One region of the Sphingomonas sorbitolis genome, then DNA from elsewhere that is predicted to be linked to it. Evidence: predicted binding sites of a transcription regulator. Region 1 holds the regulator's gene; the other holds the start of a gene.
The links. Region 1 encodes LexA, which represses DNA repair genes until DNA is damaged. Its sites were predicted from a motif close to GTTCCNCNCTTGTTCT; they were not measured.
Positions count from the first base shown of each region.

Region 1 (9,036 bases):
TCGGCGATTGTCACTGTTCGTAGCGGCGCTGGCGCATGCACTCGGCATCGCGTTCGATCAGGCGCGGGCGATCACGCTGGAGCCCGAGGGCGATCGGCTGTGGCTGGCGTTGCGCGCGCTCGACATGGATCGGCCGACGATCGCCCGGATCGGGCTGGCCCTGTCGGAAGCGGACCCGCGGCGCGATATCGAGGCATTTGCGGACGCTCTGGATGCGATCGTTTCGGTCGGTGTCGAGGATGCGCGGGCGTCGATCGCACCACTGGCACTGAACCGCGATTTTCGGATGGCGTTGCGGGCGCTGGCGCGTACGAGTCGGCGATGAGCGTGTTCGACCCTTCGACCGAAAGCCCCATTGCCCACGCGATCGTCGCACCCGACGGATCGCTGTCGTTCGCGGACCCGGCGTTGATCGCACTGAACCAACGGGCGGGGGGTATGCGCGGTGCGCCACTCGCGGTGCCGCAACTCGCGACGATTGCGCGGTTGGCGCGACGGCTCGGCATCGTCGTGTCGCGCGGTGTCGTAGTCGCCGACGACGAAACCGACGTCGATCTGTGGGTGCGCGCGCAACCGGACGGCGAGAACGTCCGTCTTACGGTCAGCGGCTGGCGCGAGATCGCCGCATGGCGCCCGGCGCGGCCGGCACCCGATGCGCAGAATGATTTTCTCGGCAGCGATACCGACTGGCGGTGGGAAACCGACTCCGCGCTGCGGCTGACGTTCGTGACGCTGGATGCGGGGCCGAAGCATGGGTTCGATGCGTTCGCGCTGCTCGGCCAGCCGCTGACGGCGATGTTCGCGCTCGATGCCGGAACGGACGGGACGTTGCCGATTCTCGACTCGCTGGCGAGGCGGCGGGCGATGGCTGCGCAGCCCGCGCATCTGCGGAGTTCGGGCCGCGCGGTGACGCTGACCGCCAATGTCCGGCACGATGCATCGGGCGATTTTGCCGGGTTCGTCGGCGTGGCGCGGATGGTCGTCGAGGACGCCCTGGCGCCCGTTGCCGCGGACACGCTGTCGCCGACCTTCACCAGCGGGCTCGACAAGGCGTTGCGGATTCCGCTCGCGCGGATCGTCGCCAATGCCGACAGCATCAACGCGCAGGCCGATGGCCCGGTGCAGCACGACTATGCCGATTACGCCGCGGATATCGCCAGCGCCGGCCGGCATCTGCTCGAACTGGTCGACGATCTCGTCGATCTGCAAGCGGTCGAGCGTCCGGACTTCGCGCTGGCACCCGAGCCGATCGACCTCGCCGACGTCGCTCGCCGCGCTGCGGGTCTGCTGACCGTACGCGCGAGCAATGCCGAGGTGACGATCGTTCGGCCGGCGATGGACGCACGCGTGCCGGCCCTCGGCGATTTCCGGCGTTTGCTGCAGATCCTGGTCAATCTCGTCGGCAACGCGGTGCGCTATTCACCCGCGGGGTCGCATGTCACCGTGTCGGTGGAGCGGTCCGAGACGCAGGCGATCGTCGTCGTCGCGGACCAGGGCAAGGGCGTCGCGCCCGAGGATCAGATCCGGATTTTCGAGAAGTTCGAGCGGGTCGATCCGTCGGAGGCCGGGGGCAACGGGCTCGGCCTGTATATTGCACGACGCTTGGCGCGGGCGATGCAAGGCGATCTCATGATCGAGAGCGCGCCCGGCGAAGGCGCGCGGTTCGTCTTGACGTTACCGGCGGATCCGGCGCGCCACTAATATCAGCGCGAGGCCGAACGCAGCGAGAAATGCACCGCGATCCGCCCATGGCCGCTGGTCGAGCATGAAGCTCGACTGCGGCCAGTGGACGTAACCGAGCCCCTGGCCGATCCAGAGCAGACCCATCAGCGCGCTGAGCACGCCGACGACCATCAGGATCGGCCGGAGCGTCTTCATCAGCGTGATGCCATCGGGACGTAGTCACGCGCGGTCGGGCCGCTGTACAGCTGGCGCGGACGGCCGATCTTCTGGTCGGGATCGGTGATCATCTCGTTCCACTGCGCGACCCAGCCGACGGTGCGGGCGAGCGCGAAGAGAACCGTGAACATCGAGGTCGGGAAGCCGATCGCCGACAGGATCACGCCCGAGTAGAAATCGACGTTCGGGAACAGCTTCTTCTCGATGAAGTACGGATCGCTCAGCGCGAGACGCTCGAGTTCGATCGCGACGTCGAACACGGGGTCGGTGACACCCAGCTCGCCGAGCACTTCCTTGACGGTCGTCTGCATGACGGCCGCGCGCGGATCGTAGTTCTTGTAGACGCGGTGGCCGAAGCCCATCAGGCGGAACGGATCGTTCTTGTCCTTGGCGCGGGCGATATACTCGGGGATGCGGTCGACGGTGCCGATCTCATGCAGCATGTTGAGCGCGGCTTCGTTCGCGCCGCCATGCGCGGGGCCCCACAGGCAGGCAATGCCGGCCGCGATGCACGCGAACGGGTTGGCGCCCGACGAGCCGGCGAGACGGACGGTCGAGGTCGACGCGTTCTGCTCGTGGTCGGCGTGGAGGATGAAGATGCGGTCCATCGCCTTTTCGACGATCGGGTTCACCACATACTTCTCGGCAGGGACACCGAACGTCATCTTCAGGAAATTGCCGGTGTAGCTCAGCGTGTTGTCCGGATAGACGAACGGCTGGCCGACGCTGTACTTGTACGCCATCGCGGCGATCGTCGGCATCTTGGCGATCAGGCGGTGCGACGCGATGACGCGCTGGGCCGGATCGTGGATGTCGGTAGAATCGTGATAGAACGCCGACAGCGCGCCGACGACACCGCACAGGATCGCCATCGGATGCGCATCGCGGCGGAAGCCACGGAAGAACTGCGCAAGCTGCTCGTGGACCATCGTGTGGCGCGTGATCGTGGTCGAGAAGTTCGCCAGTTCGTCTTCGCTCGGCAGTTCGCCGTTGAGGAGCAGGTACGCGACCTCCATGAAGTTCGACTGTTCGGCCAGCTCGCCGATCGTGTAGCCGCGGTGCAGCAGCGTGCCGGCGTCACCATCGATATAGGTCAGCTTCGACTGGCACGACGCCGTCGAGGTGAAGCCCGGATCATAGGTAAAATTGTCCGTCTGCGCGTACAGCTTGCGGATATCGATGACATCGGGTCCGACCGTACCGGACATCACCGGATACTCGAAATCCTTGCCGTCGACCTTGAGGGTTGCGGTCTCGCTCATGCTTGTATCCTTCCTCGAAATCTTATCAGCTAGCCATCCGGTCGGCGATCCGACCGAGGCTCTCGTCGCGCCCGAGCAGGTCGAGCACATCGAAGATCCCCGGCGACGTCTTGCGTCCCGTCAGCGCGGCGCGAAGCGGCTGTGCGACCTGGCCGAGCTTGACGCCCCACGCTTCGGCCACGCGCCGTACCGCGCCTTCGAGCGCCTCCGTATCCCACGTGGCGAGCGCGTCAAGTTCGGCATGGACATTGACCAAAATCGCACTCGCTTCACCCTGTAAAAGGCTCGCTGCGGCGTCATCCATTGCCAAGGGCCGCTGGCTGAACAGGAAATTCGAGCCTTCGGCCAGCTCGTTCAGGTTTGCGGCACGCGGCTTCAGGACGGGCATCGCGCGAGTCAGAAGATCGAGTCCGCCGGTTGGCAGGTCGTGGCCGAGACGATCGGCGGCGAGCTGCGCCAGCCGCGCGTCGTCGGCTTCGCGGATGTAATGGCCATTGAGGTTCTCGAGCTTCTTCAGGTCGAAGCGCGAGGGCGACTTGCCGACGCCGGACAGGTCGAACCACTCGACCGCCTGCTCGCGGCTGATGATCTCGTCGTCGCCGTGACCCCAGCCGAGCCGGAGCAGGTAGTTGTCGAACGCCTCGGGCAGGATGCCCATCTCGTCGCGGTAGGCCTCGATGCCCACCGCGCCGTGACGCTTCGACAGCTTGGCGCCGTCGGGGCCGTGGATCAGCGGGATATGCGCGTAGATCGGCTCGGGCCAGCCCATCGCGCGGTAGATCGGCAACTGGCGGAACGCGTTGTTGAGGTGATCGTCGCCGCGGATGACGTGCGTCACGCCCATGTCGTGATCATCGACTACGACGGCCAGCATATAGGTCGGCGTACCGTCCGAGCGGAGCAGGACGAGGTCGTCGATCTCTTCGTTCTTGACCGTGACCGCACCTTGCACGCGGTCCTCGATCGTGACGGCGCCTTCCTGCGGCGCGCGCAGGCGGACGACGTGGGGGAGGTTCGGCGCATCGCTCTCGGGGCGATCGCGCCAGGGGCTGCGGATGCGGAGCGGCTTCTTCGCAGCCTGCGCCTCGGCACGCATCGCGGCGATCTCGTCGTTGGTCATGTAACAGCGATAGGCGTGGCCGTTCGCGACCATCTCGTGCGCGACCTGAGCGTGACGCTCGGCACCGGCGAACTGCATGACGACGTCGCCGGCCCAGTCGAGCCCGAGCCAGCGCATCCCGTCGATGATCGCGTCGATCGCCGGCTGGGTCGAGCGGACCCGGTCGGTATCCTCGATCCGCAGCAGGAATTTACCCCCGTTTGCTTTCGCGAACAGCCAGTTGAACAGCGCGGTGCGCGCGCCGCCAAGATGCAGGAACCCCGTCGGCGACGGAGCGAAACGGGTAACCACGGGTGCGGCCGAGTTGGCGGTGCCCGTATCAGATATTGCGCCCAACCGCGGGTGCTCCCAGACTGATGAAACGATGGAGAAACGATGGCCATGACAGCCGTCGCCGCCCCTAGCATGCGTCCTTGGCGGCGACAAATGGGCGTGCCGCGATGGGGGGCTGTCGTCGGGCTTGCCGTGGAACGCTGGCTGGAGGCGGAGCGCGACCAGTTGGTGTTGTGGCTGCCGGTGATGCTGGGTGGCGGGATCGCGCTGTGGTTCGCGCTGCCGGACCCGGCGGCGTGGTGCGTAGCGGTGCTGGTGTTGGCGGCTGGTGGGCTGGCGTGTCTGGCGGTGGGGCATGGCGGGCGTGCCGCGCGGTCGCTGGCGATCGGGTTGCTGACGGCAGCACTGGGGCTCGGACTGATCTGGGCGCGATCGGAGTCGGTGGCGCGACCCGTGCTGGGCGGACCGACGATCGCGAGCTTCTCGGCAAAGGTCGAAGCGATCGAGCCGCTGGTGGCGCGGAAGCTGGTCCGACTGACGGTGCTGCCTATCGGAAAGGGGGCGGAGACGGATGGGCGACCGCTCGCCTTGCCATATCGTGTCCGCGTCAATCTTGCTGAAGCGGATGCGCCCAAACTCCTGGGAACGGGAGCGATCGTGCATCTGCGGGCTCGGCTGATGCCGCCGCCGCTGCCCGCGGTGCCAGGCGCCTACGACTTCGCGCGTGTCGCGTGGTTCGGCGGGATCGGCGCGACAGGGCGGGGCTTCGCACCGGTGGCTGTGACAACGCCGAGCGAGTCGGGTGCCGGCATCCGCGTCGCGTTGTCGCACCACATCGTATCGGGTCTGGACGGCAGCGCGGGCGGGATCGCCGCCGCGCTCGCGACCGGCGACGTCGGTGCCATCAGCGAAGAGGATTCGGAGGCGATGCGCCGGGCCGGGCTCGCGCACCTGCTGTCGGTGAGCGGATTGCACATCACCGCAGCGGTAGCCGCGACTATGCTGATCGTGTTGCGTCTGCTGGCGCTGAGCCCGTGGCTGGCGTTGCACGCGCGCTTGCCTCTGATCGCTGCGCTGGCTGGAGCGGCGGCGGCGATCGGCTATACGTTGCTGACCGGAAGCCAGGTTCCGACGATCCGGTCGTGCGTCGCCGCGCTGCTCGTGCTGGCGGCGCTGGCGATGGGGCGCGAGGCGATGACCTTGCGCCTCGTCGCGGCGGGGGCGGGGTGCGTCATGCTCGTCCTGCCCGAATCGGCAGCGGGACCGAGCTTCCAGCTTTCGTTCGCGGCAATCACCGCGATCATGGCGCTGCACGAGCATCCGGCGATTCGCGTATTCTTCGGGCCACACGAGGAGGGCCGACCGCGCCGTCTCGCTCGTGGGGTAGCATCGCTGTTGCTCACCGGCCTGCTCGTCGAGTTCGCGCTCATGCCGATCGCGGTCTATCATTTCCATAAGGCCGGGCTCTACGGCGCGTTCGCCAACATCATCGCGATCCCGCTGACGACGTTTGTGGTGATGCCGCTGGAAGCACTGGCGTTGCTACTCGATGCTGGCGGGCTTGGTGCGCCGATATGGTGGCTGGTCCAGCGATCACTCGATGCGTTGCTGTGGCTCGCGCATATCGTTGCTAGCGCACCCGGATCGGTGCGCTCCCTGCCAGCGATGCCGACGGCGGCGTTTGCGTTGATGATCGTTGGAGGAATTTGGATCGCCGTGTGGCGAACGCGGTGGCGGCGGCTCGGGCTGGTCCCGCTGACGATCGGTGCGATCTGGGCGCTGACGACGCCGGCCCCGGATGTTCTCGTGACCGGTGACGGCCGCCATGTCGCGGTGCGGACGGCTGCGGGGCTCGCGATGCTGCGCGACCGGGCGGGCGACTATACGCGCGACATGCTAGCCGAGAACGGCGGAGTGGACGGCGAGCCGCTGCTGCTGGCGGACCAACCCGACGCGCGGTGCAGTCGCGATCTGTGCGTCACCGATATCGCCGCACGGGGGCGGACGTGGCGCATCCTCGCGACCCGCAGCGCCTATATGGTCCCGATTGCTGAGTTCATCGCCGCCTGTCACGGCGCCGATGTCGTCGTCAGCGAACGCGGTCTGCCGAAACGGTGCGTACCGCGGTGGCTGAAACTGGATCGTCGTGTACTCCGGCGTACGGGCGGCGTCGCGCTGACCTTGGGAAGCGGGACAGTCGTGACCATCCTGAACGCAGGCGATCGTCACCCCTGGCGCGATCCGCCTCTCCTCGAACGCACCGTGCATTCGTTCGGGCTGCGACATGGCCGGTTCCACGGTGCTGCGTCGTTTCGAGCCGACCGAGGCCCTCAAAAGTAGAATGTTCACGCGAAGGCGCAAAGGCGCGAAGGTGACGCGGCTCGGGAGACCTCAACACCCCCATGAACGGTAAGCCCACGTCGGTATTTCGGTGGTCTGCGAAGGCAGGTAGTCGCAAATCTAAGCACTGCATCTTCGCGCCTTTGCACCTTTGCGCCTTCGCGTGAACAAAATTACCCGTCGTCGCATGCGATCTTGGTGCAAAGAATTGGTTCACGCGGAGACGCGGAGAAGGTTCTTGTACGGCAGGATGAATCGGACTGGCGGCTATCTGGTCTTACTTGCGAAAGACGTTTGGAATCGTTTCGTTCTCCCTAAGCGAAACACCTCCGCGTCTCCGCGTCTCCGCGCGAACCAATTCTTCGGCTGCGCGGGGGATTGGCGGCGATATGTTCGCGCAGAGGCGCAGAGGCGCAGAGGCGCAGAGATTGAGGGTTCGAGTCGAGGTCGCGCTTATGCATCGGAGCGCGAGAGGGTCTTCCGGACGGTTGGCGGTGTTTGCTTGGGGGTGTCGAAAAACTGGCCATTTTCTCGAAAGCTCCGAGCACATCGTTTCGTTCGCCGAAGACGCCCAGTCGCTGTTGCCGGTAAGGAAAAAGCGACTTGGCTTACCGGCCTGGCTGTCGCTTTTCGTTGGCAATCAAACACCGAGACCGGCCTGCGCCTTGATGCCGCAAGTCGGTCCCGGTAGTTCAGTCGTAGCGGCGGAGGATGCCGGAGAGTTTGCCTTGGACGCGGACTTGGGCGGGGGCGTAGCGTTGGGGGTCGTAGGCTCGGTTTGCAGGGTCGAGGCGGACCATGGCGCCTTCGCGGCGGAAGTATTTCAGGGTGGCTTCGCTGTCTTCGATCAGGGCGACGACGATCTCGCCGTCTCGGGCGGTCTCGGTGCGGCGAATCAGGGCGTAGTCGCCGTCTAGGATACCGGCCTCGACCATGGAGTCGCCGGAGACTTCGAGCGCATAGTGTTCACCCGAACCCAGCAGTGCGGCGGGGACGGCCAGCATCGTGCTGCCTTCGAACGCTTCGATCGGGACGCCGGCGGCGATGCGGCCGTGGAGGGGGATCTCGACGACGTCGTTCGCTGGCTGTGGCGCGGTAGCGGGCGAGGGCTTTACGTTCGACGCCTTTGATGGCGCCTTTTTCTCGGCGCGCTCGGGCATGCGAAGCACTTCGAGTGCGCGCGCACGGTTGGGAAGGCGGCGGATGAAGTTGCGCTCCTCGAGCGCGCTGATCAGACGGTGGACGCCCGACTTCGACTTGAGGTCGAGTGCGTCCTTCATCTCCTCGAACGACGGCGAGACGCCGGTATCGTTGAGGCGATCGTTGATAAAGCAGACGAGTTCGTGCTGCTTGCGCGTGAGCATGGCGGTTCTCCGTCCGGAACAGACTGGGAACTTCTATGGAACATAATTAACGGCGTCAAGCGTCCGTATCACGCGATCACCAGGATTTCCGCCGATTCGCCCGTCTTTGCTACGGGTGCGTTGCCGGGGCGGACGATCAGGCAGGTCGACCGGGCCAGCGTGAGCAGCATCGAACTGTCCTGGATCGTCGAGGCATAGGCTTTGCCGTCGCGCAGTTCGGCGCGGAGATAGTCGGTGCGGGCATTGTTGGCGGGGAGGTCTTCGCCGAGCAGCGCATGGGTCGACTGAGGGAGCGGGTCGCGTGCGCCGGCCATGTGCGCGACGACGGGCTTCACGAACAACGTCGCGGTGACGAACGCGGAGACCGGGTTGCCGGGGAGGCCGAGCACCATCATCTCGCCGATCCGGCCGGCCATCATCGGCTTGCCGGGGCGCAGCGCGATCCGCCAGAAATCGATGGTGCCGTTGGCGGCTTCGATCGCCGGGCGGACGAGGTCGTGGTCGCCTACCGATGCGCCGCCGGTGGTGACGAGCAGGTCGGCCTCGACGCTGGCGAAGGCTTCGCGGAGGACTTCGAGATTGTCGGGGAGGATGCCGAGGTCGATGATGTCGACGGGCATGTCGGCGAGCATCGCGGCGAGCATGATGCCGTTCGATTCGGGGAGCGCGACGCCGTCGGTGGTCGAGCCGGGGGGGACGAGTTCGTCGCCGGTGGCGGCGACGGCGACGCGGACGCGGCGGTTGACGGTGAGGCTGCCGTGGCCGCCAGTCGCGGCGA
Region 1 covers NZ_JAXOJS010000001.1:943,180-952,215, reverse strand. Annotated here, with positions in the region: gene U1763_RS03885 (DUF2336 domain-containing protein) at 1-325, shown strand, start outside; gene U1763_RS03880 (sensor histidine kinase) at 322-1,701, shown strand; gene U1763_RS03875 (hypothetical protein) at 1,675-1,878, opposite strand; gene U1763_RS03870 (citrate synthase) at 1,878-3,161, opposite strand; gene gltX (glutamate--tRNA ligase) at 3,187-4,617, opposite strand; gene U1763_RS03860 (ComEC/Rec2 family competence protein) at 4,708-6,894, shown strand; gene lexA (transcriptional repressor LexA) at 7,587-8,258, opposite strand; gene U1763_RS03850 (molybdopterin molybdotransferase MoeA) at 8,327-9,036, opposite strand, start outside.

Region 2 (9,036 bases), on a different contig from region 1:
GTTGAGCAAGGACATGGCGAGGCGGTTGTCGTAGCGGTGGCGCTCGATCACTTCGCCGTCGGGCCTGGTGACGCGCTCGGTCTGGCCGGCGATCGCGCGGAGGAAGAGGGTTTCGGCGACGATCGGCCGCGCGACCAGCTTGGCGGCGTCCCAGCCGAGCGCGAACGCTGCGCCTGCCGCGCGGCGTCGCAGCGTGTAGGCGGCACCGGGCGAGAGGCCGACGCTGGCGCTGGCTTCGTCGACGGTGGCACCCTCGGCGATGCGTTCGAGGAAGCCGCGCTGGCGATCCGGGGTCCAGCCGTCGCTGCGCTGGGTGTAGCGGGTCGGGGTGGCCGGGATGTAGGCGCGCGGGGCGTTGTCGGCGCGCGCGGCGGGGTCGGCTTGCGCGGGTGCGGGGTGATCGGGGGCGGTTTGCGAGGGCGCTTCGGGTTCGACGCTTTGCTCGGTGGCTTGATCGAAGCCGGGCTCCTGGAGAGCGGCGGTCACTTGCGCATGGTCCGGGCGAGCGCGGTCCAGCGGTCGCGGTTGGCGGCGATCTCTGGCGAGACGGGGATGCGGGTGCCGATCCGGCCGGCGTCGACATGCGCTTGCCAGGCCATGACGTGGCGGACCGCGTCTGGGAAATAGTCGGGGATCGGGGGTTCGTACCGTGGCCGGGGTGCGGGGATCGCGCGCGTTGCGATGTAGCATGGGGGCGGGTCGGCCGGGGTGGGTGCGTTCGCCATGATCGATCCTCGTTGCGGAGAGGACCGATCAGGTATGCCGGATCGGGGTGTGTAGGACAGCGGTTTCGGGGGGGCCTCGTCCTGACGCCCCACCCTCGTCATCCTGACGAAAGTCAGGACCCAGGGTTACGGGGTATGGCGCTTTTGGCTCTGGGTCCTGACTTTCGTCAGGATGACGGAGAAGGGGGATGGAGGCTGGCGTCGGCAACGTGGGCTCGGCAACGGGGGCGTGACCGACTGGCGTGGCGCCCTCCCGCGTCATACCGGACTTGTTCCGGTATCCACCGTTCCGCACACCGCCGCGATCGAGTTCGGGGAACCGTGGACCCCGGAACCAGTCCGGGGTGACGTAGCGCGGGCGGTGGCGTCGGGATCAGTTTCGACCGTCGGGCTCTTCCGATCCCCCCCGCAAGGGGGAGGTGGCACCGCAGGTGACGGAGGGGGAGGATACGCAACGAAGGTAAACGCCCCCTCCCCCTCCGTCTGGCAAACGCCAGCCACCTCCCCCTTGCGGGGGAGGATCAGGAAGGTGCCTCAGCCGAGCGTCGAACCGCGATCCGCGGCGAACGACGGGGCCGGGCCGGTGGCGGGGCGGAGCGACTCGCGCTCGGCCTTGGTGGGGACCGCGGTGGGATCGGGGCGGAAGGCGTCCGGCGCGCGATCGGTCGCACCCGGGCGGGGCTTGTCGAGCGCGAGATCGGGCGCGGCATGCTCGGCGGGGTTGGCCTTCGAGCGCAGGAACACCGCCAGCAACGCGCCCCCAAGACCGATCGCCGCGGCCCCGATCGACAGCGCGTTGATGCCGAACGTCTTGGCGTTTGGCTTGGGGCTGGGGGCGGGTTTATGCGGGTGAACCTTGGTCATTCTTGCGATCCTTCTTCTTCGATCAAAACGGATCGAGCTAATGTGAGTTCCGTCAAACTCTACGCGACGGACAGGCTCATACTGCTGTCTTGCAGACCCCGCGTGATGATGTAGCGTGGAAAAAAAGGGGGGCGAATTGGCTACAGTTTTAACGGTAATGAATATGAAGGGCGGGGTTGGTAAAACTACGGTCGCATGTCATCTCGCCGCGCTCGCCGCGCGCGAACCGCTGGGCAGGCCTAGCGCATCAAGGGTTCTGTTGATCGATTACGACCCACAATATAACGCATCTCAAATGTTTTTGACGCATCGCACCTATTTTCGCCTTGAAGAGGAGTACAAGACAACCTTAGCAATACTAATGGATGATTCTACTGCCGTCGATCCGTTCGGAATTCAGCAAATTGGCTCATTTCCACCACCCCGCCATAGCGATATTACTCATAACGTTTTTGGTGGAGGCGAAAGTGTACTGGACATTATTCCCTCAACGCTAAAGCTAATGTATGTCGCGCTAGGTCAGCCCGGACGAAGCCTACCCCTAATGCGAGATAGATTCTCAAATTTTATCGCTCAAGCACGAAGTGCATACGATCTTATAATTCTAGACTGCCATCCCGCAGGATCAGTTTTTACACAAACATCACTTGGGGTATCTGATCACGTCTTAATACCAGTTAAGCCAGAGAGCTTTGCTGTTAGGGGGCTGGGACTAATGAGGCAATTTGTAGACGGACGTGGACCTGCAGAGCCAAAGGTGAAGTCTCACATCTTATTCAATATGACAGGGCCCAATCGGTCAACCGAAGAGAATTCAATCCGCCTCGATCCAAAGTATGGCCCATTATGCATGCGAAATACACTACGAAAAAGATCACACTTTACAAAAGCGAATGAAGGTAGAAATTTTGTTTGGGATCGGAAAGTTGCCAATCAACCAGCTGCTATGGACAATTTAAGACGAGTTTGCACTGAACTCGTTGGGAGGATCATGTAATGGATGAGGCAGAAGCAAACGTCGCCATCTTCAAGGCGTGCGCGAGCACAATTTTAGGCATGAATCTGACGCCAAATGAGGCGCGCGCTGGAGCGGCCGCCTTGCGGGCGGGCGATATTGGTCATCGCCTTGCTATGCTGCTCGACGGACTTGTACCTACTCCGTTCAACAATAAATCCGACACACATGGCCAACCAGCCGCTCCTAAAAAAAGCTTTTCAACTGGAAAATCTGTTAGGATTTCTGCGGAAAGCCAAGCGCGCGACACTCCAGCTAATCAGCTATTTGAAGATGTAAAACGCCGCAAGATAACAAAGGCGCAGCTATTTGAGCTTTTCCGGCAAGTGAGTCCTCCGGATTCGCATATTATAGACTCTGATCTTTCAATGCGCGAAGCACTTGTTCAATTCAAAAAAGGTTCAACGCCAGATGACTGGAACTTTTTAGTAGATATTATTCGAATGGGGGCCAATTTAGATCCATTTTTAAATAAAATGACCACCCGGTAGAATGACTCTCTCAGATACTCTGCGCTTAATTCAATGGCAGAATAGTGCGAATGGACTGATTTCTGAAGCTGCATCGGTTCAGACATTGGAACGAGGCTGTCGCCTCGTCTCCGTCTGGAACCACGAACTCAGTTTTCAGTACCATACCAACCCCGCCCTTTCTTTTTTACAAGAGATGAAAGCGTCACTGTCTTTTGTGCCCGCCTGCTTTGCGGTGGGACTTTACAAGCCCGCCGCGTCGAGCATGAGAGCCGCAGTTGAAAATGCGCTTTATTTTTCATACTTTTGTGACCACGAAATAGAATTACGCACTCTCATAAGAGATACGTCGTTCTATATGTCAAAAAGCGAGATCATAAAGTATCATGGGGCCCACACCCCATTTTTCAAAGACAAACAGGATCCTATTGGACTTTCCTCAGAATTGAATTCTTGGTATAGCGAAATATCAGCAATAATTCACGGGCAGATTCCCGGGGTATGGAGCTCAACGTCTCTCGGGAATACCACCCACAGTGTGAAACCGATGAAGGTTGCACTACGTGAATTTTCTAGAGTGATACAAATAATAAATTACACTTTTCTACTGACTACAGCCGAGGATGTGTGGGAAGGCATGAGTTCACCGGCTCGACAATACATTCTTAAAGGAATGTCCTCGACGCGAAAGCTATTGCTTAACCGATCGGTCGTTTAATGAACGACCGATCTCACCGCTTCTCCAGCAACGGCGCCAGATACTTCCCCGTAAAGCTTCCCTTGGCCTTCGCGACCTTCTCCGGCGTCCCCTCCGCGACAATTTCGCCGCCCTTGACGCCGCCTTCGGGGCCCAGGTCGAGGACCCAGTCGGCGGTCTTGATGACGTCGAGATTGTGTTCGATCACGACGACCGTGTTGCCTTGCTCGACCAGCGCGTGGAGGACTTCCAGCAATTTCCGCACGTCCTCGAAATGGAGGCCGGTGGTGGGTTCGTCTAGGATATACAGCGTGTTGCCGGTGGCGCGGCGCGAGAGTTCCTTGGCGAGCTTGACGCGTTGCGCTTCGCCGCCCGAGAGCGTCGTCGCCTGCTGGCCGACCTTGACGTAGCCGAGGCCGACCTCGACCAGCATCGCCATCTTGTCGCGGATCGGGGGGACCGCCTTGAAGAACTCGGCGGCGTCCTCGACCGTCATGTCGAGCACGTCGGCGATCGAATGGCCCTTGAACTTCACCTCGAGCGTCTCGCGATTGTAGCGCGCGCCGTGGCAGACGTCGCAGGTGACGTAGACGTCGGGGAGGAAGTGCATCTCGATCTTGAGCACGCCATCGCCCTGGCACGCCTCGCAGCGGCCGCCCTTGACGTTGAAGCTGAAGCGGCCGGGCTTGTAGCCGCGCGCCTGCGATTCCGGCAGGCCGGCGAACCAGTCGCGGATCTGCGTGAAGCTGCCGGTGTAGGTGGCGGGGTTGCTGCGCGGGGTGCGGCCGATCGGCGACTGATCGATGTCGATGACCTTGTCGAGATACTGGAGGCCGGTGATCTTGTCGTGCTTGCCCTGGACGATGCGCGCGCCGTTCAGCTCGCGTGCGGCGGCGGCGTAGAGCGTGTCGATCGTGAAGCTCGACTTGCCCGAGCCGGAGACGCCGGTGATGCAGGTGAAGGTGCCGAGCGGCAGGCTGGCGGTGACGCCGCGCAGATTGTTGGCGACCGCGTTGTGTACGGTGAGCTTCTTGCCGTTGCCTTTCCGTCGCGTGGTTGGGACCGGCACCTCGCGCGTGCCGTTGAGATAGTCGGCGGTGATGCTGCCCTTCGACTTGAGGATCTGCTTCAGCGTGCCCTGCGCGACGACCTGGCCGCCGCGGACGCCGGCGCCGGGGCCCATGTCGATGATGTAGTCGGCGGTGCGGATCGCGTCCTCGTCATGCTCGACGACGAGCACGGTGTTGCCGAGATCGCGCAGACGGCGGAGCGTCTTGAGGAGCATGTCGTTGTCGCGCTGGTGCAGGCCGATCGAGGGCTCGTCGAGGACGTAGAGCACGCCGGACAGGCCGCTGCCGATCTGCGACGCGAGGCGGATGCGCTGGCTTTCGCCGCCGCTGAGCGTGCCGGAGGTGCGGTCGAGGTTGAGGTAGTCTAGGCCGACATTGTTGAGGAAGCCCAGACGCTCGACGATCTCCTTGAGGATGCGTTCGGCGATCGCGTTCTGCTGGTCGCCGAGGTGCTGCGGCATGTCGGTGAAGAACTGGAGCGCGTCGACCACCGAGAGATGCGTGGCGTAGGAGATGTCCTTCATCGCGATCTTGACCGCGAGCGCTTCGGGTTTCAGGCGCGCGCCGCCGCAGACTTCGCACGGGGCGGCGGACTGGTACTTGCTGAGTTCCTCGCGCATCCAGGCGGAGTCGGTCTGGAGCATGCGGCGGTTGAGGTTGCCGATGACGCCCTCGAACGGCTTCGAGACGTCGTATTTCTTCTTGCCGTCGATGAAGGTGAGCGTGACGGGCTTGCCCTTCGAGCCGTGCAGGATGGTGCTCTGGACCTCCGGCGGGAGGTCGGACCAGGGCGTCTCGATGTCGAACTTGAATTCGCGCGCGAGGCTGCCGAGGACCTGCATGTAATAGGGCGACGGCGGGTTGGATTTCGCCCAGGGGACGACCGCCCCCTTCTTGATGCTGAGCATGTGGTTGGGGACGACGAGGTCTTCGTCGAACAGCAACTTCTCGCCGAGGCCGTCGCAGGCCGGGCATGCGCCTTGCGGGGCGTTGAACGAGAACAGGCGCGGCTCGATCTCGGAGATGGTAAAGCCGCTGACCGGGCACGCGAATTTTTCGGAGAAGACGATGCGGCCGTCGGGGGCGTTGTTGCCGAGGATTTCCGACTTGGGGGTGTGCGGCTCGACCGGGTCGGCGGGGTCGACATAGGCGAGGCCGTCGGCGAGTTTCAGCGCGGTTTCGAACGACTCCGCGAGGCGCGTGGCGATTTCGCCGCCCACGACGAGGCGGTCGACGACGACTTCGATGTCGTGCTTATACTTCTTGTCGAGCGCGGGAGCTTCGTCGATGTCGTGGATCTCGCCGTCGATCCGGACGCGCGCGAAGCCCGCCTTCTGCCACTCGGCGAGTTCCTTGCGGTACTCGCCTTTCCGGCCGCGGACGACGGGGGCGAGCAGGTACAGGCGCGTGCCCTCGGGGAGCGCCATGACGCGGTCGACCATCTGGCTGACGGTCTGCGCCGCGATGGGCTCGCCGGTCGCGGGCGAGTACGGGATGCCGACGCGCGCCCATAGGAGGCGCATGTAGTCGTAGATCTCGGTGACGGTGGCGACGGTCGAGCGCGGGTTGCGCGACGTCGTCTTCTGCTCGATCGAGATCGCGGGCGAGAGGCCCTCGATGTGGTCGACGTCGGGCTTCTGCATCAGTTCGAGGAACTGGCGGGCGTAGGCGGAGAGCGATTCGACGTAGCGGCGCTGGCCCTCGGCGTAGATCGTGTCGAACGCGAGTGAGGACTTGCCGGAACCCGACAGCCCGGTGATCACCGTGAGCGTGTCGCGGGGGATGTCGATGTCGACGTCCTTGAGGTTGTGCTCGCGCGCGCCGCGTACGGAAATCTTGGTCAGCATAAGGTGAGTTCTACTTCTGTTCTTGGCCGGATACCAGTGCGGGAGATAGGAACGGCAACGGGATTCCGCCAGCGCACCACGTCCGTCACGCGTTCGATGCCAAATCCCCGAAACGGACCTATCTCGCCGCTGTGATTGGCGGTGAATAGGGTATCCACGGGTCAACGCTCCACAGGGCGTCCAGTTCGTAGCGTGCCGCGTGTATTTTACCGGCCGATCCTCGACCCACCGCACACTCGACGCGGTCCTCGCCCGTTCGGCCCTACAGGGGCAGTATTTTCATGGCTGATCTGCGCACAGTCCTCGAAATCGTAGTGTCGCATCTGAACGGCATCGCCGATTATGGCTTTGCCTTCGACGGGCAACCCGTCGCGACGAGCGGCGGTAAAGGTATCTTCAAGGCCGTACCTGACCGCAAGAAATTGCTCGAATGGGTGATGATCGGTGATCCCGGTGCCACCATGAAGGTCGAAATCCTGCGCAACGGCGCGGCGATCTATACCCGCGATGCATCGACGATCCCGCCCCCACTCGGGAAGGCCTATGATGCTTTCCTGATCGACGTGCGCTGATGCTGCCGGTCCGGATGCGTGCGATCAATGCTCTCGCTTTCGCCATTGGCCTGGCGGGACATGGCGATGCCTGGGCACAGTCTTCGCCTCCCACACCCGCTGCGGCCGGCGCTAAACCGGCAGAGCCTGTCACGGCGCCGACGATGGCAGATTACCACCGCGCACTCGCCGCAGTTGAGCGCGCGGCGCAGGCGGCGACGCGAGCCGCCCGGGCTGCCGAGGCGGCGGCGCGGGACCTGCGCCTGATCGCCAGCGGCATGACGGCCGATGCATCGTCGGTAACGTCTGGGGCCGTGGGTAAGGTCGTGCCGGGGGCCGATGCGCCCGTCGTCACGGGAGCCAATGCGCAGGGCAAGCGATCGACAATTGGAAACATGATCGTCGATCATATCGCGGACAACAGGCTTCTGGCTGTGGAAGCGGTCGAATCCGGCTCCGCAAACGGGCCCAATGACCGCTTCCTGAAATCCAGCCCAACGCCCGATCTGCAATTCATCGCATCAAGCGAGGACAAGATCGCGAGCCTGTCCTGGACGCTCGACATCAGCGGTGTGCAGACCGGGAAGCGGCTGGCAGCCGATCATCTGACGATCACCGCCGCGAGCGATCTCGATTCGAGCCATGAAGCGAAGATATTAGGTTTGGACGGGTTTTCGGGCGGCACCGAGATCGCCCTATCCTATATCCATTATTCAACCGAGGCGGACTTGAATGGTACGGAAAAGCCAGAGGTCGAGCGTGCGCGGGAGAGTTGCCTGAACGCGAATGGCGACAAGGACGACGTGGCCCAGCTGTGCGATCCCTATAGCTTTCCGACCGGCGTATCGATGTTTGTCTTACGCTATTATCCGCAAGGGCTGCGCTCGATGATCAAGGCCGCGTTGCCCGGAAACATCGATTTTTATGGTGTGCGAGTGGCGGCGAGCCAGATCGATTTTACCTATCTCGATCGCGCCGCATTCACGACCCGCGACCAGTCGAGGCTGGGTTTCAAGGCCACCGCGTTTGGCGGTGTCCTACTCGGACTGGGCCAATCGGCGCTGACCGGGTCCTTCACCTATGGCCGCCGCTATGCCGAAAACGATCCGGTGACGCTCTGCCAACCGATCACGACACCACAGACGCAGTGCCTGACGAACGCGGACGGCGCACCGGTGCGGAAGGACAAGGCGATCGTCGCAGTCGAAGCGCGGCATGGCTTTGGCGCAGCGGTCGGACAGTTCGCGACGCTGGCGATCGCGCCGCAGGTCAGCGTCGATCTGAAGTCCAAGGCCTTTTCGCTGGACGTGCCCGTGTATTTCGTCGGCGACGGCACCGGCAAGCTGCGCGGCGGCGTACGCGGTGTCTATCTGAACCGTCGCGACGGCACCGGTGGCCGCGAAGACGATTTCACGCTTGGTCTGTTCGTCGGCGTCCCGTTCAGCGTGTTCGGGTCGTAACGCCCGATCGGATTTACTAATGAACGCCCTGCGCCCGCAATCGCAGGAGCATCGACGGAGCCGATCCGCTGAGCGCGTGTGTTGCACTCTAGGTCCGGTGTCTTATCTATATCAGACACAGCGTGAGAGACTGATATGGCAAAGACGAAGACAGCCAGGATTCCCAAGCGGATCGGCGGCGTGAAGATCCCGAAAGACCTTCGAAAGACGGGAAACACGCTGATCGAAAGCATGGCTAGTCCGGTAGGACGGGACATCGTTCTCGGCGTGCTGGCAAAGGGCGCCGGGCGTCAGGTCCTCGCCGCTGGGCTCATGGCGGCCGCCGCGGCGATCGCCA
Region 2 covers NZ_JAXOJS010000004.1:235,854-244,889, forward strand. Annotated here, with positions in the region: gene U1763_RS13225 (hypothetical protein) at 37-627, shown strand; gene U1763_RS13230 (hypothetical protein) at 1,260-1,589, opposite strand; gene U1763_RS13235 (ParA family protein) at 1,705-2,586, shown strand; gene U1763_RS13240 (hypothetical protein) at 2,586-3,095, shown strand; gene uvrA (excinuclease ABC subunit UvrA) at 3,806-6,688, opposite strand; gene U1763_RS13250 (hypothetical protein) at 6,970-7,260, shown strand; gene U1763_RS13255 (hypothetical protein) at 7,404-8,699, shown strand; gene U1763_RS13260 (hypothetical protein) at 8,835-9,036, shown strand, end outside.
Region 2: uvrA (excinuclease ABC subunit UvrA) is a predicted target of LexA. The motif match lies at 6,696-6,711, and genes of this name have one in related genera.